DNA from 2 places in the Oerskovia sp. Root918 genome. Region 2 is predicted to be linked to the other one. Evidence: predicted binding sites of a transcription regulator. Region 2 holds the regulator's gene; the other holds the start of a gene.
The links. Region 2 encodes HrcA, which represses chaperone genes, less so after heat shock. Its sites were predicted from a motif close to TTNGCACTCGNNNNNNNCGAGTGCNAA; they were not measured.
Positions count from the first base shown of each region.

Region 1: the regulator HrcA is predicted to act here: its motif matches at 4,109-4,135, upstream of groL (chaperonin GroEL).

Region 1 is NZ_LMJG01000001.1:536,642-545,768, reverse strand. It holds gene ASE27_RS02410 (isochorismate synthase MenF) at 1-396, opposite strand, end outside; gene ASE27_RS02405 (SDR family oxidoreductase) at 508-1,341, opposite strand; gene ASE27_RS02400 (isochorismatase family protein) at 1,338-1,997, opposite strand; gene groL (chaperonin GroEL) at 2,320-3,954, opposite strand; gene ASE27_RS02390 (glycoside hydrolase family 15) at 4,191-5,651, shown strand; gene ASE27_RS02385 (NAD(P)/FAD-dependent oxidoreductase) at 5,710-7,200, opposite strand; gene ASE27_RS02380 (cold-shock protein) at 7,206-7,409, opposite strand; gene ASE27_RS02375 (LytR C-terminal domain-containing protein) at 7,636-8,295, opposite strand; gene ASE27_RS02370 (DUF3263 domain-containing protein) at 8,327-8,653, opposite strand; gene ASE27_RS02365 (uracil-DNA glycosylase) at 8,770-9,127, shown strand, end outside.
Region 2 is NZ_LMJG01000013.1:342,457-351,583, reverse strand. It holds gene ASE27_RS12730 (PhoH family protein) at 1-689, opposite strand, end outside; gene ASE27_RS12725 (histidine triad nucleotide-binding protein) at 1,022-1,390, opposite strand; gene ASE27_RS12720 (16S rRNA (uracil(1498)-N(3))-methyltransferase) at 1,456-2,277, opposite strand; gene dnaJ (molecular chaperone DnaJ) at 2,281-3,393, opposite strand; gene hrcA (heat-inducible transcriptional repressor HrcA) at 3,509-4,525, opposite strand; gene ASE27_RS12705 (MFS transporter) at 4,760-6,220, opposite strand; gene ASE27_RS12700 (DUF3097 domain-containing protein) at 6,334-7,200, shown strand; gene ASE27_RS12695 (DUF4870 domain-containing protein) at 7,202-7,759, opposite strand; gene ASE27_RS12690 (hypothetical protein) at 7,961-9,070, opposite strand.

The DNA.
Region 1 (9,127 bases), on a different contig from region 2:
CGCCGGCACCACGAGGTGCGCGGGGCGCGAGGGGTCGAACGGGATGGCCCCCACGAGGATCGGCGCGGGCTCACCGGCCCACCGGGCCCCGGCCGCGCGGGCCAGCAGCTCGTGCGCCGCGCCCGCGACGGCCGGCCCGTCCCACGAGGGCACGTCGAGCCGCGCACGGACGCCGTGCGCGACGAGGCCCGTCCGGGGCGACGCGAAACGGAACTCGGCGTGGCCGGACGAGGCCCCGTCGTCGGGCGTCCAGGTGGGAGCCGCGGAGGCCGAGGTCTCCGGGGTGTCCGGGGTTTCTGGGGCGCGGTGCGGGCGGCGCGCGTGCGCCGGGTCGAGCGCGACCGCGGGCATCTTCGTGGGAGGTGCCGGGTCGTCGAGCACGGTGAAGCCGGTCATGAGGCGTCCTCGTCGGTGTCGATGGGTGCATGAAGACCTGCGCGGTCGTCCGCAGGGTGACGTGCGAGAGGTCGTGCGGTGACGCGGGGGGGGGTTGGGTGGTGCCGGCGGTCAGCGGAACGTGGCGCCGCCGTCGACGACGAGCTCGTGCACCGTGATGTGCCGGGCCGCGTCCGAGGCGAGGAAGACGACCGCGGCGGCCACGTCCTGCACCTCGGCGAGACGCCCCAGCGGGATGCCGAGCCGGAAGTCCTGGGGCATGCCGGCCACGACGCGCGCCTCGGCCATCTCGTCGAGGACGGGGACGTCGTCGGGCCCCGGGGACCCGGCGAGCGCCGCGAGCATGGGCGTGCGGGTCGAGCCCGGCGAGACCACGTTGCAGCGGACCCCGTACGGTGCGAGCTCGAGACCGAGCGACCGGGTCAGGCTCGACGCCGCGGCCTTCGAGGCCGCGTACGCGGCCATGCCCACGCGCGGGACACCCGCGGCGTTCGAAGCGACCGTGACGATCGCGCCGCGCCGACGGGAGGACAGACATCGGGCGACCTCGCGCGAGACCAGGTAGACGCCCGTCGCGTTGACCGCGAGCATGCGCTGCCAGTCTGCGAGCGAGGACTCGGTCACGACTCCCGGGCGCAGGACGCCCGCGGCGTTGACGAGGACCTCGAGGGGTCCGACCTCGTCCTCGACCCAGCGGACCAGGCGAGCCACGTCCTGCTCGTCGGTCACGTCGAGGCGCACCGGGACGACAGTGCCCGGGGTGCGCGGCGCGGCGGCCGGGACGGGCGCGGTGCCGCCGTGCGGGGGCACGGTCGTGTGCGCAGGAACGGTCGGGCGGTCGAGGTCTGCCGCCACGACGACGTAGCCCTCGGCGGCGAACGCGTGCACGACCGCGGCCCCGATGCCGCCCGCGGCACCGGTCACGAGGACGACGCGCGTGCTCATGCCCCCGCCACCGCGGGGACGCGTGCCCCGAGGTGCGTCAGCACGTCGTCGGTCGTCGCCACGACCGCGCACCGGTCCGCGGCCCAGGCGAGGGCCTGGCGGTGGTGCGCGAGCGAGAAGTCCGCGACGGCGTCACCGACGAGGAACGGCTGGACGTCGTGCATGAACGCGTCGCACGCCGTGACGAGGCAGCCGATGTGGGCGTAGACGCCCGTCACGACGAGCTGGTCTCGCCCCTGCTCGCGCAGGAGGTCGCGCAAGCCCGTGCGGACGAACGCGTCGTAGCGCCACTTGGTCAGCAGGGTGTCCCCCGGCTGCGGTGCGAGCGCGTCGATCACGACGTCGGTGCCGTCGTCCGGGATGCCCGGGCCCCAGAAGTCCGTGAGCAGGCCGCGGTCGGCGGGCTGCTGCGCGGGCGGCTGAGCGGTCAGGACGACCGGGATGCCGAGCTCGCGCGCCGTCGCGGCGAGCCGGGAGATGTTGTCGACGGCGTCCCGCAGGGCGGGCGACGCCGGGTCGAACGCGTCCACGAAGTACTGCTGCATGTCGTGGACGAGGAGCACCGCGCGAGCAGGGTCGACCTGCCAGGTCACGCGGTTGCTCGGGTACTCGTGCGGTGCCGGGCCGTCGTAGGCGGCGATCGTCGGCAGTCCCATGGTCCCCCCAGAGCCAGGTGTATCGAGCGGTTTGTCGAGTGAGTTAGGTAAACCTTTCCTCACTGAGGTAGACCTAAGCACACTGTCCACCTGCCCGAAAAGGGGTGTCCACGGAACGGACAGATCGTGACGATCTGCCATCTCGTTCGCGGAAGCGACAGGCTCGGCCACAGGGAGGCGCCTCCTCGGCGAGCTCCCCGCTCTCCGCCCCGCCCCGCACCCGGGGAACGCCGAAGGGCCGCCCGGCCAGGTCTCCCTGGCCGGACGGCCCTTCGTGTCAGCTGCGCAGGCTCCTAGGAGCCCGGCCGCGTGAGCGGACGGATCAGAAGTCCATGCCGCCCATGCCGCCGTCGCCACCCGGCATCGGCTGGTTCTTCTCCGGCTTGTCCGCGACGACTGCCTCGGTCGTCAGGAAGAGCGCTGCGATGGACGCAGCGTTCTGCAGCGCGGAGCGCGTGACCTTGACCGGGTCGTTGACGCCTGCGGCGAGCAGGTCCTCGTAGACGCCGGTCGCGGCGTTCAGGCCGTGGCCCGAGGGGAGGTTGCGGACCTTCTCGGCCACGACGCCACCCTCGAGACCGGCGTTGATCGCGATCTGCTTGAGCGGGGCGTCGATCGCGGCGCGCACGATCTGCGCGCCGGTCGCCTCGTCGCCGACCAGGTCGGTGATCGCAGCGGTCTCGAACGCGACGGCGCCGGCCTGGATGAGAGCCACGCCACCACCGGCGACGATGCCCTCCTCGACGGCAGCCTTCGCGTTGCGGACGGCGTCCTCGATGCGGTGCTTGCGCTCCTTGAGCTCCACCTCGGTCGCGGCGCCGGCCTTGATGACAGCGACACCACCGGCGAGCTTGGCGAGGCGCTCCTGGAGCTTCTCGCGGTCGTAGTCGGAGTCCGACTTCTCGATCTCGGAACGGATCTGGTTCACGCGACCTGCGATGAGGTCGGCGTCGCCGGCACCCTCGACGATCGTGGTCTCGTCCTTGGTGACGACGACCTTGCGAGCCTGGCCGAGCAGGTCGAGGGTCGCGGTCTCCAGCTTGAGGCCGACCGTCTCGGAGATGACCTGGCCACCCGTGAGGATCGCGATGTCCTGCAGCATGGCCTTGCGGCGGTCGCCGAAGCCCGGAGCCTTGACGGCGACGGACTTGAAGGTGCCACGGATCTTGTTCAGCACGAGGGTGGCCAGGGCCTCGCCCTCGACGTCCTCGGCGATGATGAGGAGGCTGCGGCCGGCCTTCATGACCTGGTCGAGCAGCGGCAGCAGGTCCTTGACGTTCGAGATCTTCGACTCGACGATCAGGACGTACGGGTCCTCGAGGACCGCTTCCTGACGCTCGGGGTCGGTCTCGAAGTAGCGGGCCAGGAAGCCCTTGTCGAAACGCATGCCCTCGGTGAGCTCGAGCTCGAGGCCGAACGTGTTCGACTCCTCGACGGTGATGACGCCTTCCTTGCCCACCTTGTCGAGGGCCTCGGCGATGAGCTCGCCGATCGCGGGGTCACCGGCCGAGATCGCGGCCGTGGCGGCGATCTCTTCCTTGGTCTCGATGTCCTTGGCGGCGACGAGCAGCTGGGCCGTCACGGCCTCGACAGCCTTCTCGATGCCGCGCTTGAGGGCGATCGGGTTGGACCCGGCCGCGACGTTGCGCAGGCCCTCGCGCACGAGCGCCTGGGCGAGCACGGTCGCGGTGGTGGTGCCGTCACCCGCGACGTCGTCGGTCTTCTTGGCGACCTCCTTGACGAGCTCCGCACCGATCTTCTCGTACGGGTCGTCGAGCTCGATCTCCTTGGCGATGCTCACACCATCGTTGGTGATGGTGGGCGCGCCCCACTTCTTGTCGAGGACGACGTTGCGGCCCTTGGGGCCGAGCGTGACCTTCACGGTGTCGGCGAGGACGTTGAGCCCGCGCTCCATCCCGCGACGTGCCTCCTCGTTGAAGGCGATGATCTTTGCCATGGGGATTGATCCTCCGCTGGTGGCGTGTGACGGTCGGTCGGCGCCCGCGACGGACGGCTCGCGCACGACGACGTTCCTGTCACGCCGACTCGCGGGCCTCACCTGACGACCAGAGAAAACTGTCACTCTCATGACGAGAGTGCTAACGCCATTATTGGCACTCTGCCGGTGCGAGTGCAAGGCCGTTCGGTCGCTATCGCCCCCAGCGGAACGACGCACGTCCGGCTCGTCCTAGGATGCCCAGTGTGAGTTTCGCGACAAAGAGGTGGCGACTGGCGGTGCTGGGAGCGGCGATCGCCCCCGTCGTGGTGCTCGTGACGGCCGGAGCCACCCCGTCCCCGCAGCCGACCGACGTCCGGATCGACCTGTACCAGGACGGCGTCGCGACCGCAGGTCCCGGCACCCTCCTGCGGCTTCCCGCGGGCATGGACGCCACCTACCTCGAGGGCAGCAGGGTCCTCGACCCCGCAGCCCTCGACCCCGCCTGGCTCACCGCCGGCATCGACCCCGCCGACGGCGAGGTGAACCGGCTCAGCCAGGTCGCGGGCTCCCCCGTGACCGCCGGCTCGCTGCTCGACGCCGCGGGCGCCGAGCGCGCCGCGGCCTCCTCCAGGGCGTGGCTCGCCGACGGCCGGGTCCCGGGCGCCGGCACCCGCTTCGCGGGGCTCGGCGAGGACGCCCTGCTCGACCTGCACGCCCTGACGCTCGAGAACGGTGCCTCGCTCGCCGCCGCGTCCCCGCGCTGGCGCTTCGTGTGGCCGCGCGACTCGTCGTTCACCGCGGCCGCGTACGCGCGGACCGGCCACGTCGACGACGCCTTGCGCGTGCTCGACTTCCTGCGCTCGGTCCAGGAGCCCGACGGCTCGTTCCACGCCCGCTACCTCCCCGACGCCTCCGGGGTCCCCGACGACCGCGGGATCCAGTCGGACGGGAACGGGTGGGCCCTGTGGTCGGCCTGGACCGTGCTCGACGAGATCGAGGACCCCGAGGACCGGGCGGACGCGCGCGAGCGCCTCGCCCCGCTCGTCGACGCCTCGACCGCGCACGTGCTCGCCCTGGTCGACGACGACACCGGCCTGCCTCCCCCGTCGAGCGACTACTGGGAGGTGCACCCGACCGACCTGACCCTCGGGACCGCCGCGCCCCTGCTCGCCGGGCTCGAGGGGGCCATGGCGTTCTACCGCGACGGCGAGCAGTGGGACCGTGCGGCCGACGCGGCGAGCGCGGCGGTGCGCCTGCGGACCGCGATCGAGGACCGGTTCGGTTCCCAGGGCTACCCGCGCGCCGTGTCGGGCGGGGCGCAGGACGCCGCGACCACGTTCACGCTCCCCCCGTTCCAGCCCACGGCGCTCAGCGGGGCCGAGGACGCCTGGCGCTCCTCGGTCATGTCGATGCTCCGGCCGGCCGGGGGCGTGGCTCCGGGGGCAGGGTGGCGCACCGACGGCGTCTCCTGGACGCCCCAGACCGCGCTGTTCGCCCTCGCGGGCGCCTCGATCGGCGAGGACGAGGCCGCCGAGAGCTGGCTCGACTGGCTCGCGGCGCACCGGACGGCCTCCGGCGCGATCCCCGAGAAGGTCCTCGCCGACGGCTCCCCCGCGGCGGTCGCACCGCTCACGTGGAGCTCGTCGCTCGTGGTGCTGACCCTGATCGAGCTCGAGGACCGGCGCATCGAGGCGGCTGAAGCGCTGGCTCCCTGAACCGGGCCACGTCCGGCCGCGAGGCGTGCGCGCTCACCCGCCCCGGTGGCCCCTGCCGTCAGGGCGCCAGGGCCGGCAGGTGCGGGACGTCGAACTCCCGGCGCAGGACGCGCTGGGCCGCGTACCAACCGCCGAGCCCGTGGACACCGGGTCCCGGCGGGGTCGAGGCCGAGCAGAGGTAGACCCCGTCGAGACCCGTCGCGTACGGGTCGAGGCGCGCGGTCGGGCGCGCGAGGACGCGCCACATGCTGACGGCCCCCGCCGCGATGTCCCCGCCCACGTAGTTGGCGTTGTGCTCGCTCATGCGCGCCGCGGGCACGCACCGCGAGGTCACGACGACGTCGCGGAAGCCGGGGGCGAAGCGTTCGATCTGGGCGGTGATCGCCTCGGTGACGTCGAGCGTGGACCCGGCCGGGACGTGTGCGTACGTCCACAGCGGTCGCAGGTCGCCGACCCTCCGTGAGGGATCGACGACGCTCGGGTCGCTCACGAGGACCATGGGCCGCTCGGCGTGGCGGCCGGCCTCGACCGCGGCCTCCGCGGCGGCCATCTCGGCGCGTGTGCCGCCCACGTGAACGGTCCCGGCGAGCCCGACCTGGACGTTCTGCCACGGCACAGGACCACGCAGCACGAAGTCGACCTTGGCGGCCGCGTTGCCGTAGGGGAACGCCGTGAGCGCCCTGGCGGCGCGTCCGGTGAGACGGGAACCGAACACCTCGACCACGGTGCGGGGCGTCGTGTCGAAGATGACGGCCCGGGCCGGGGGAAGGTCCGACTCCGAGCGCACGGGATGATCGGTGACCACCTCGCCGCCGTGCGCCTCCAGGTCCGCGACCAGTGCGGTCACGATCGCCCCCGAGCCGCCGCGAGGGACCGGCCAGCCGCCCTCGGTGTGCGCGAGCGACGCGAGCAGCATCGCGACCCCTGCCGAGGCCAGCGACGGCATGGGCGCGATCCCGTGCGCCGCGACCCCTGTGAAGAGTGCGGGCGCGACGTCCCCCACGAAGCGCCGGTCCCAGGCCCGGGTGCCCTGCTCGAGCACACCGAGGCCGAACCGGGCCGCGGTCGGCACCCCACGTGGGAGGAGCCCCGCGGGGATGCTCCGCTTGTCGCCCAGAGCGGTCGCGACCGCATGTCCCGTGTTCCGGGACAGCGAGCCGACGAGCGAACGCCATGCGGCGCCGTCGACACCCAGCCCGTCGACCGTCCGGTCGAGGTCGCGGTAGGCGATCCCCGCGCGACCGCCCGGCAGCGGCTGGGCGTACGAGACGTCGGGGACGAGCAGCTCGACGCCGCGCGAGGGCAGGTCGAACGCCTGGAAGAACGGCGATGCCCACGCCATGGGGTGCACGGCGGAACAGATGTCGTGGACCATGCCGTCGGCCAGACCCAGGTCCAGGGTGCGGGACCCGCCCCCGACCGTGGGCTGCGCCTCCAGGACCCTGACGGACAGGCCCGCCCTGGCGCACGTCACCGCCGCGGCGAGGCCGTTCGGCCCGGATCCGACGACGACGACGTCCACCTCGGTCAGGTGCCGCGCCGGGGTCACGGCGTTCAGAGCGGGCGCACCTGTTCGGCCTGCGGGCCCTTCTGGCCCTGCCCCGGCTCGTACTCGACGGCCTGCCCCTCGTCGAGGGTGCGGTAGCCGTCGTTCTGGATCGCGCTGAAGTGGACGAAGAGGTCCTGACCGCCCGAGTCGGGGGTGATGAACCCGAACCCCTTCTCGGCGTTGAACCACTTGACGGTGCCCTGGGCCATGGAACGTCTCCTCGCGTGCGGCGCATGCGTGCCGCGGGTCGCCCGCGGGCGACCACCGCCCTCGGTGCCTCCGAGCCTAGCCCGCGTGGTGCGCTCCGTCACCGGTGCGCGCGATGCGGCCCCTGCGAGGACGCGCAGGAAGGGGGACGGCGACCGCCGGTGGCGAGGTGGTCGGTCACCCGGCGGGACGATGCCGTGGACCCGCGCGCGACGGATCCGCGACGTCTCAGGGGGCGACCGTCAGCGCTGACTTCACGATCACGAGGACGTCGCCCTCACGGACGTCCACCTGCGTGACCTGCTCCGCCGGGATGCCCAGGACCGCGGCGACCGCCATCGCCGTCTCCTTGCGGTCCGCGGCGTACCAGATCGAGTTGGCCGTGACGCCCGAGTCGCCGGGGTAGGCCGCGAACTCGACCTTGGTGAACCCCTTGGCGTCCAGGGCCCCCTTGCCGACGCGGGACTCGCCCTCGGGCCCCTTGTCGTTGAGGACGCGGACGAACGCTCCCTTGTCGGCTGCTGCCAGCAGGGCGTCGATGTCGGTCGCGGGGTCCGCGGGCGGCTCCTCCTCGACCGGGGTCTCCTCGGTCACCGGTTCCTCCTCGACCGGGGTCTCCTCGGTCGACGGGTCCCCGGCTGCAGGGTCCTCGGCGGGGACCGACGCTGCCGGTGGCTTCGCGTCGGCCTCGGGCGTCCCTCCGCCGAACCCGCCGGAGACCGCGTAGACGCCGCCGATCCCGACCACGGCGAAGATCCCGGCGACGAGCAGGAACGGCCACGTCTTGCTCCACGTGCTCCGCGGAGCGCGGTACACCCCGACGGGCGCGCCCTCGGGCGCGGGGACGTCGAACTCGTCGGGCGCGTAGGGGTAATCGCTCTTGCTCACGCCGACAGGGTAGCCCGTCTCGCCCGGCAGGTTAAACGTCGCCGAGTCGGCGGGCGGAGCGGGCGCGCTGACGCGTGGAGCGCATCCGGCGCAGACGCTTGACGAGCATGGGGTCGTGAGCGAGAGCCTCAGGGGAGTCGATCAGGGCGTTGAGCGCCTGGTAATAACGCGTCGCCGTCATGTCGAAGAGCTCGCGGACCGCCTGCTCCTTGGCGCCCGCGTACTTCCACCACTGACGCTCGAACGCGAGGATCTGCTGGTCGCGCTCGGAGAGGCCGGAACCGGTCCCCGTCTCCGTCCCGGCCTCGTCCAGGGATGCGGCGACGAGGTGCTCCGTGTCGGCGAACGCTTCGCTCATGGGCAGTTCCTCACTCGTCGGGGCGTCCGGCACCGGCGAGCGGCGGGGACCTGGGCACCTCCAGCCTACGCGCGAACGACAGGGGTGTCATTCAACGGCTCGCGTACTCTCGCCGCGTGAACAGCTCCGCGACGCCCGCCCCTGCCGACTCCCTCGACAACCCCTCGGCCGCCGTCCCGCAACGGCCGCTCGCCGAGATCATGGCCCCCGACTGGGCGGCCGCCCTGGCCCCCGTCGAGCCGCAGCTGCGCGCCGTGGGCGACTTCCTCCGCGCGGAGACCGCGGCCGGGCGCCCGTACCAGCCTGCGCCGGCGGACATCCTGCGGGCCTTCCAGCGACCGCTCGCCGACGTGCGCGTCCTGATCGTCGGTCAGGACCCCTACCCCACGCCCGGCCACGCCATGGGCCTGTCGTTCTCCGTCCAGCCCCACGTGCGTCCCGTGCCGCGCTCGCTCCAGAACATCTACGCCGAGA
Region 2 (9,127 bases):
ATCTGCTCCGTCGAGGTGTTCTGCGCCTCGTCGAGGATGATGAACGCGTCGTTGAGCGTACGGCCACGCATGTAGGCCAGCGGGGCCACCTCGATGGTGCCGGCCTCGATGAGCTTGGGGATCGACTCGGGGTCGATCATGTCGTGCAGCGCGTCGTACAGCGGGCGCAGGTACGGGTCGATCTTCTCCGAGAGCGAGCCCGGCAGGAACCCGAGCCGCTCGCCCGCCTCGACCGCGGGGCGCGTCAGGACGATGCGGCTGACCTGCTTGGCCTGCAGCGCCTGGACGGCCTTGGCCATCGCGAGGTAGGTCTTGCCCGTCCCCGCAGGACCGATCCCGAACGTCACGGTGCTCGCGTCGATCGCGTCCACGTAACGCTTCTGCCCGACCGTCTTGGGCCGGATGGTCCGTCCGCGGTTCGAGAGGATGTTGAACGTCAGGACCTCGGCAGGACGCGACGCCGTCGCGGCCGTGAGCATCGCGATCGAGCGCGTGACGACGTCGGCCGAGAGCTGCGTGCCCGACTCGACGACCTCGACGAGCTCGTCGAGCAGCCGTGAGGCGAGCGCGACGTCTCCGACCGGCCCCTTGACCACGATCTCGTTGCCCCGCGCGTGGACGTCGACCGAGGGGAACCCGGCCTCGACCGCACGCAGGACCGAGTCACCGCTGCCGAGCAGGGCCGCCATGGAGACGTGGGACGGGACGACGATCCGGTGCTCGACCCGTGTGCTGGGGTGCTGGGCGCCCGGCGCCCCTCGGTCGTCCGTGCCGTTCGTCTGCTCGGAGCGCGCGCGCCCCGGGTCGCGGGAGGAGCCTCCGGGGCCGGGCGTCGACGAGCCGTGCGGCAAGGGTGGTGTCGAGGATGGCATGAGCCGGCTTGCGCCGAAGCACTCCTTCTGCAGGTCGGGGAGATTTCGTGGTGCATCCATGGTAACGAGCGCAGGGCGACGGGTCAGGACGAATTACGCCCTGAGCGGGTGTGTCCTGCGCCCGGCACCCTCCGCGGGTCGTGACGAGGTCAGGCCGGGGTCCAGCCCAGCTCCTTGCCGCCGATCACGTGTCCGTGGACGTGGAAGACGCTCTGGCCTGCGCGCGGGCCCGAGTTGAAGATGAGCCGGAACTGGCCGTCGGCCTGCTCGCTCGCCACGGCGTCCGCGAGCGCGACGACGCCCGAGAGCAGCTCGGGGTCCGCGGCCGCGAGCTGCGCGATGTCACCGTGGTGCGCCCGTGGCACCACGAGGACGTGCAGCGGGGCCTGGGGGTTGATGTCCTTGAAGGCGACCGCCTGGTCCGTCGCGGCGACGACCGTCGCGGGGATCTCCCCCGCGACGATCTTGCAGAACAGGCAGTCCGGGTCGGTGGGCCGGGAGGTGTCGTTGCTCGTCATGTCGGCAGGCTACCCCCGGTCACCGGGCCACAGCCCGGCGACCGCACGCTCCGGAGCGCGTCCGCTCACGCGGGCGTCCCGTCCCAGCGGCCGAGCCGCTGGACGAGCAGCGCGATCGCGACGGGTCCGGCGGTCGACGTGCGCAGCACGTGCGGCCCGAGCCGCGCGGTCAGCGCGCCGGCCTCGGTGAGGGCCTCGACCTCGCGGTCGGAGATGCCGCCCTCCGGCCCGACGACGACGAGCACCTCGGGCGCCCGGGACCCGTCCTCGGACGCGGGGACGGGCAGCGGCACCTCGGCGAGCGGGGCGCTCGCCTCCTCGTGCAGGACGATCACGGCGCCGCCCGACGCGACGACCTCGCGCGTGCGCTCGACGAGCCCGCGCGTGTCGATCGCGACGTCGACGCGCGGCAGGCGCGCACGGCGGGCCTGCTTGGTCGCGGCACGCACGGTCGCGAGCCAGCGGGCCCGCGACTTGGCGGCACGGTCCCCGCGCCACACGACGATCGAGCGCTCGGCCTGCCACGGGACGACGGCGTCGGCCCCGACCTCGGTCGCGGCCTCGATCGCCATCTCGTCCCGGTCGCCCTTGGCGAGTGCCTGGACGAGGGTCACGACGACGTCGGGCGCCGGCTCCTGCACGACCTCCTCGACACGCAGGCTGACCTGGGCAGCCTCCACGAGCTCGATGACGCACCGCAGCCGCAGCCCGTCGCCGTCGACGACGTCGACGTGCTCACCGACCCCGCGCCGCTGGACGACGCCCGCGTGGCGCCCCTCGGCGCCGTCGAGCACGTAGAGCGAGCCCGCGGGGTACCCGGCGAGGCCGCTCGCGGTCGCGCCGTCCGACGAGCCGCCCGCCTCGGCGAGGAAGACCGGTGCGCTCATGCCTCAGCGCCCCGAGAGCTTGTCGCGCAGACGGGAGAAGACCCCCGGGTGCGCGGCCGACAGGCGCGGGTCCGGGCGTTCCTCGCCACGGGCCTTGGCGAGCGAGCGCAGCAGCTCCTGCTGCTCGTCGTCGAGCCCCGTGGGCACCTGGACCTCGACGTGCACGTTGAGGTCGCCGCGACCACCCGTGTGCAGGTGCCCGACACCGAGGTTCTTGAGCGTGACGATCTGGCCGGGCTGCGTGCCGGGGCGCAGGTCGATCTCCTGCGGGCCGTCGAGCGTCTCGAGCTCGAGGACCGTGCCGAGCGCGGCGGCGGTCATGGGGACCTGGAGCGTGCAGTGCAGGTCGTCGCCGCGGCGCACGAAGATCTCGTGGTTGCGCTCGCGGATCTCGACGTACAGGTCGCCCGCGGGTCCGCCGGCCGGGCCGACCTCGCCCTGGGACGTGAGCTTGATGCGCGTCCCGGTGTCGACGCCCGCGGGAACGTTCACGGTCAGGGTGCGGCGGCTGCGCACGCGCCCCTCGCCCGCGCACTCGGCGCACGGCTCGGGGATGACGGTGCCGAAGCCCTGGCACGCGGCGCACGGGGCGGTCGTCATGACCTGGCCGAGGAACGAGCGAGCCACGCGCTGGACCGTGCCGCGCCCGTTGCAGACGTCACAGGTGCGCGGCGAGGTGCCGGGGCGACAGCACGAGCCGCTGCACGTCCCGCAGACCACCGCGGTGTCCACCTGGAGCTCGCGGCGCGCCCCGAAGGTCGCCTCCGAGAGGTCGATGTCGAGCCGGACCAGGGAGTCCTGGCCACGGCGGGCGCGCGGGATGGGGCCGGACTGCGCCTGTCCCCCGCCGAAGAACGTCTCGAAGATGTCCTGGAAGCCGAAGCCCCCGCCCATGCCGCCACCGGCGGCGGACGGGTCCGAACCGAGGTCGTACTGCTGGCGCTTGTCCGGGTTGGACAGGACCTCGTACGCGCGGGACACGTCCTTGAACTTGTCCTCGGCGGCCTCGCCCGCGACGTCAGGGTGCAGCTCACGGGCCAGCTTGCGGTAGGCCTTCTTGATCTGGTCCTGGCTCGCGTCCCGGGGCACGCCCAGGATCTCGTAGTAGTCGCTCACAGGTCACTCTCTACTAGCGCACGCCGACGGTGGATCGGCGACTTCCGACAACGCCCCGCGGCACGTACCGGGCCCGAGGGCCCGGTCACCGCACCCGGTGGCGCAAGAACCATGCTCATGCAGTCAGGACGCGCGACAGGTACCGCGCCACGGCGCGGACCGAGGCGATCGTCCCTGGATAGTCCATGCGGGTCGGTCCGATCGAACCGATCAGCGCGACCGAGTCGCCCTCGTTACCGTATCCGCTCGTCACGACCGAGGTCTCCGCGAGGCCCTCGAGCTGCGTCTCGTGACCGATCCGCACGCTCACCCCGGACTCCGCGGCCATCTCGGTCAACAACCCGAGCAGCACGACTTGTTCCTCGAGCGCCTCGAGGACCGGCCGCAGCGCGTGCTCGAACCGCATCCCGACCCGGGCCAGGTTCGCGGTGCCGGCCAGCACGATGCGCTCCTCGGACTCTTCCGAGAGGGTCTCCTCGACCAGCAGCGCGAGCGAGCGGGCCAGGTCCTGGTGCTCGGGGCGGAACTGCTCGGCGACCTCGGCGAAGCCCTGCCCGAGCTCCGCGAGACGCTTGCCCGCGGCGACCGCGTTGAGCCGCGAGCGCAGCTCGGCGAGCGTCGCCTCGTCCGGGGCCGCGGCGACCTCGAGCGTGCGCTGCTCGACGCGGCCCGTGTCCGTGATGATCACCACGAGCAGGCGGCGGTCACCGACCGGCACGAGCTCGAGGTGACGCAGCCCGGAGCGGCGCAGCGACGGGTACTGGACCACGGCGACCTGACCAGTGAGCTGGGCGAGGAGACGCCCGGCACGCGCCACGACGTCGTCGAGGTCGACGGCCTCCGACAGGAAGGTCTCGATCGCCCGGCGCTCGGGCGACGACAGGGGCTTGACCGTCGAGAGCCTGTCCACGAACAGGCGGTAGCCCTTGTCCGTGGGGATGCGTCCGGCCGACGTGTGCGGCTGGGCGATGTAGCCGTCCTCCTCGAGGGCGGCCATGTCGTTGCGGATCGTGGCCGGGGACACGCCCAGGCGGTGCCGCTCGGCGAGGACCCGCGACCCCACCGGTTCCCTGGTGAGGACGTAGTCCTCGACGATCGCACGCAGCACATCGAGCCGTCGTTCCTCGCTCATGTCCACCTCCTGCCGATCGTCGCGCGTTCGCACTCTCTACCGTCGAGTGCTAATTCTACGCGGTCGCGGGAGGCCGGCGGGCGCCGTGCACATCCTCCTCACGGGGTCTGCGGGAAGGGTCCCCGGCGAGGGCGTGCTGCACCCGACCACACCACGCACGCTCCGCCGTCGGGCCTCGTGCGTTCGCCCGGCAGCACCGCGCGGCGCACGCCGTGCCCTGCCCGACGGCGGAGCTCACGTCGCGGACGGCACCTTGCCCTCAGGCGCGCCCTGCGCGTGGCGCGCCCGCAGGTCCACGACCGCGACCACGAGCGAGACCGCGACCAGCGCGACCGTGATGAGCATCGCGGTGCTCGCGGCGACCGCACCCGTCGAGCCGCCCGCCTTGAGCGAGTAGTACGTCGAGAGGACCACCGCGATGCCCATGGCCGAGCCCACGCGCTGCCCGAGCTGGAGCATGCTCCCCGCGACCCCCGCGAGCTCGACCGGCACCCGTGCGAGGGTCAGCGTCTGGTTGGGCGAAATGACGGTGCCGCTCCCGATCCCCGCGACCATCATGGTCAGAGCGATGGCCCACCCTCCGGCCGACACGTCGTCGCCCGTGACACGGATCGCGAGGATCACGCCCGCGAGCCCCACGAGCACCACGACCAGCCCGGCCACCACGAGCGGCCGACCCCAGCGCGCGACGCCGCGCCCCGCGAGCCACGACGCGACGCCCGACGCGATCGCGAACGGCATGCCGATGAGCCCCGCGTGCAGGGGCGTGAAGTGCAGGTCGTTCTGCAGGTAGAGCGTCGCGACGAGGAAGATCCCCGTGAAGCCCGCGAAGTACGTGATCCCCAGCAGCGTGCCGTTGCGGAACGACGTGAGCGACAGGACCCGCGGGTCCAGGACGGGGGCACCCGTGGTGCGCTGGTAGCGCCGCTCCCAGAGCACCGTCGCTGCCACCGCGGCCGCCCCGACCGCGAGCCACCACCAGCGACCCGGGTCGTCGTCCTGGCCCGACGTCGTGACGAACGGGAGCATGACCGCGACCGTCGCGACCGCGATGAGGACCAGGCCCACGGGATCGAGCTTGCGCGGGCCGGCCTTGCGCGTCGACGCGGGCAGGAAGCGGATCGCGAGCGGCAGGACGACCGCGATGATCGGGACGTTGATCCCGAAGATCCACCGCCACCCGTTCTCCTCGCCCGCGACCTGGAGGATCAACCCGCCGAGGAGAGGCCCGAGGGCCGTGGATACGCCGATCGTCGCGCCGAACATGCCGAACGCCTTGCCTCGCTCGTACCCCGAGAACATCTGCTGGATGAGCCCGATGACCTGCGGGTTGAGCAGTCCCGCGCTCGCCCCCTGCAGGAGCCTCGCGATCGCGAGCCACTCGTCGCTCGGCGCCAGGCCCGCTGCGAGGCTCGTGAGCGCGAAGCCCACGAGCCCGACGATGAACAGCGTGCGACGCCCGCCCGCGTCGCCCAGGCGACCCGCGGGGACGAGGGCCAGACCGAACGCGAGGGTGTAGCCCGCGACGATGAGCTGCAGCTCGGTGGGGCCCGCGTCGAGCGCCTTCTCGATCGACGGGAGCGCGACGTTGACGATCGACACGTCGAGCATGGTGATGAAGCCGACCGCGAGACACAGCCCCAGGACGCGCCATCGCTGGGGGTCGGGCGCGGCCTGACCGCTCGAAGTGCTCACCGGCCAGTCGTACCACGGCCCGCGCCACGGCACCCGGCGAGCCGGGCGGGGGTTCACGGGTCGCCGCGCGCCCCTTCCGGGCCCGGGGCCGACCAGCGCCTAGGGTGAGTCGGGTGAGCTTCGATCGCTACGGTGCCGACGTCCTGTCCAGCGCGACCCCCGCCCCGGTCCCCCACCGCAGGCGCCCCGTCTCGCGTCCGCAGCCCGCCGAGCGCGGCCTCGTCGTCGAGGACGTCGAGACCGGCTGGGTCGGCGCGGTGGTACGGGTCGAGAAGTCGGGCGGCATGCACATCGTCGTCCTCGAGGACCGTGCGGGACGGACACGCACCTTCCCCCTGGGCCCCGGCTTCTGGGTCGACGGCGAGCCCGTCGAGCTGACGGCACCCGTGACCTCGCGCGCCCCCGCCGCGCCCACGCGCACCGCGTCGGGCTCGCGCGCGGTCGCCGACGTCCGCGCCCGCGTCGCCCGCGGTTCGCGCATCTGGGTCGAGGGCAAGCACGACGCCGAGCTCGTCGAGAAGGTCTGGGGCGACGACCTGCGCATCGAGGGCGTCGTGGTCGAGCTCCTCGACGGCGTGGACAACCTCGCGGAAGCTCTCAAGGACTTCAGCCCGACGGCGGAGCGCAAGGTGGGCGTGCTGGTCGACCACCTGGTCCCGGGCAGCAAGGAGACGCGCCTGGTCGCCGAGGCGCTGCGAGGCGTGCGCCCCGGCACCGTCAAGGTGCTGGGCCACCCCTACGTGGACGTGTGGCAGGCCGTGCGCCCCGAGCGCGTCGGCCTGACCACCTGGCCCGTGATCGAGCGGGGTACCGAGTGGAAGCGCGGGATCCTGCGCGAGCTCGGGTGGCCCGCGGCCGAGCAGGCCGACGTCGCCCGGGGCTGGCAGCGCATCCTCGGCACCGTGCGGACCTACGCCGACCTCGAGCCGTCCCTGCTGGGCCGGGTCGAGGAGCTCATCGACTTCGTGACGGTCGACTGAGCTACTTCACGATCCGCACGTCGACCGGGTAGCTGGTCGCCTGGCCCTTGCCGACGGCCTGGAAGTTCAGGACGCCGAACACGAGCGACGTGACCCACACGCCGAAGATCACGAGGCCCTCGAGGAGGCCGGGGAGCACGAGGTTCGCGCCGACCAGCACGATCGCCACGAGGATCTGGAAGTTGAGGGCCTTCTTGGCCTCGCCGTCCACGACGTAGCTGCGCTCACGGAAGACCAGCCAGATCACGAGGGGCGCGAGGAAGCCGAGGATGCCGCCCAGGAGGTGCGACAGGCTGGCCCACGTCTTGGTGTCCGCCGGCGAGAGGGGCTGGGCCGGTCCCGGCTGGCCCTGCGGCGGGTACTGCCCGAACTGTCCGGGCGGCGGGTACTGCCCCTGCTGTCCCGGCTGCTGGCCGGCGGACGGCCCGTAGCCGCCGGGCTGACCGGGATAGCCGTTCTGGCCCGGATGTCCCTGGGGGCCGGGGGCGCCGCCCTGGCCGGCCGGCGGGACGTACTGCCCGTAGTCCGGAACCTGGTCGGAGGAGTGCTGGTCGCTCATCGTGGCCTCTCTGCGGTCGAACCGGACCCTTCGTGACGGACCGGGCGCCTCACGCTAGCCGGTCGCGATCGCCCGGGGCCACCCTGCCCGGGGGCTGGGCGCACCGGTCCCGCCCACGACCTCGCCCGACATGGCGCCGGACCCCGGCGCCGCTCCACGAGAGCGGCACCGGGGCCCGGTGACCTTGGTCTGCTGTTCCGGTCAGACCGGCTGCTCGCCGATCAGACGGCGGTAGGCGTAGGCAACCGCGATGTAGGACAGCGGGAGCGTGACCAGCAGGCCGATCCCGCACAGGAGGGCCCCGACGATGTTGATGCCGAAGAGCGCGAGGAGCAGCAGGAAGACCGACCCGAAGTTCTTCGCGACGAGCGACCAGCTCGACTTGATCGCGGTGATCGCGTCCTGCTCCTTGTCGAGCGTGAAGTAGTAGACGAAGGCCGAGAAGAGCAGGACCGCCAGGCCGGGCAGGACGCAGAGGATCGTGCCGACGGCTGCCATGATGCCGACCAGGAAGGCCGCGAGGATGACGTTCACCACGTTGCCGATCCCGAAGAACGCCGCGACGTCGGGTTTGCGCCCCTGCGACTCGTCGAGGGCCCCGCGGGTGAAGAAGGCGGTGATGAGGTAACCGATGATCGCGCCGATGATCGACAGCACCACGCTGCCGACACTCAGCCCGACGGCCTCGAACATGTTGGTGTCGGTGAACCCGTCGGTGCGATAGTCCGAGAACTGCTCGAAGCCGCCGGTGAGCCAGCTGAAGAGCGTGTTGATCAGCAGGAAGATCAGCGCTGCGAGGACCCACGGCCAGGGGTTCGCCCAGAACTTCTTCCATCCGAATCCGATCGCGTCACCGACCGCGAAGGGCGCGGCGCCCGCGTAGGCGGGCTGCCCCGGAGGCGGGTACGCGCCGCCGGGAGGGGGGTACGCACCCCCGGCAGGCGGGTAGCCGCCACCCGGGGGCGGATAGCCACCACCGCCGGGGGGCGGGTAGCCGCCACCGCCGGGGGGCGGAGCGACGGGCGGCTGGCCTCCGGCCGGTGCGCCGTAGGGCGGTGCGGCCGGGGGCGGGGTCGGCGCCCCGTACGGGGGCGGGGCGACGGGCGGTGCTGTCGGGGGCGTGACCGGCGGCGCGGTCGGCGGTGCGGTCGGCGGCGTGGGCTGTGCGGGCGGGGTCACCGGAGGCGTGACGGGCTGCACGGGCTCGGAGGGAGGCGGCGCGGCGTCCGGGTCGGGCGTGCTCGCGTACGGGTTCTGCGGCGTGGGCTCGTTCTCGTCCGGCGGCGGCCCGCCTGCAGTGTTGTCGCTCATCGGGATCCCTCGGTCGTCGGGGTGCGGCAAGCCACACTGTGAACAGACTGTGACGAT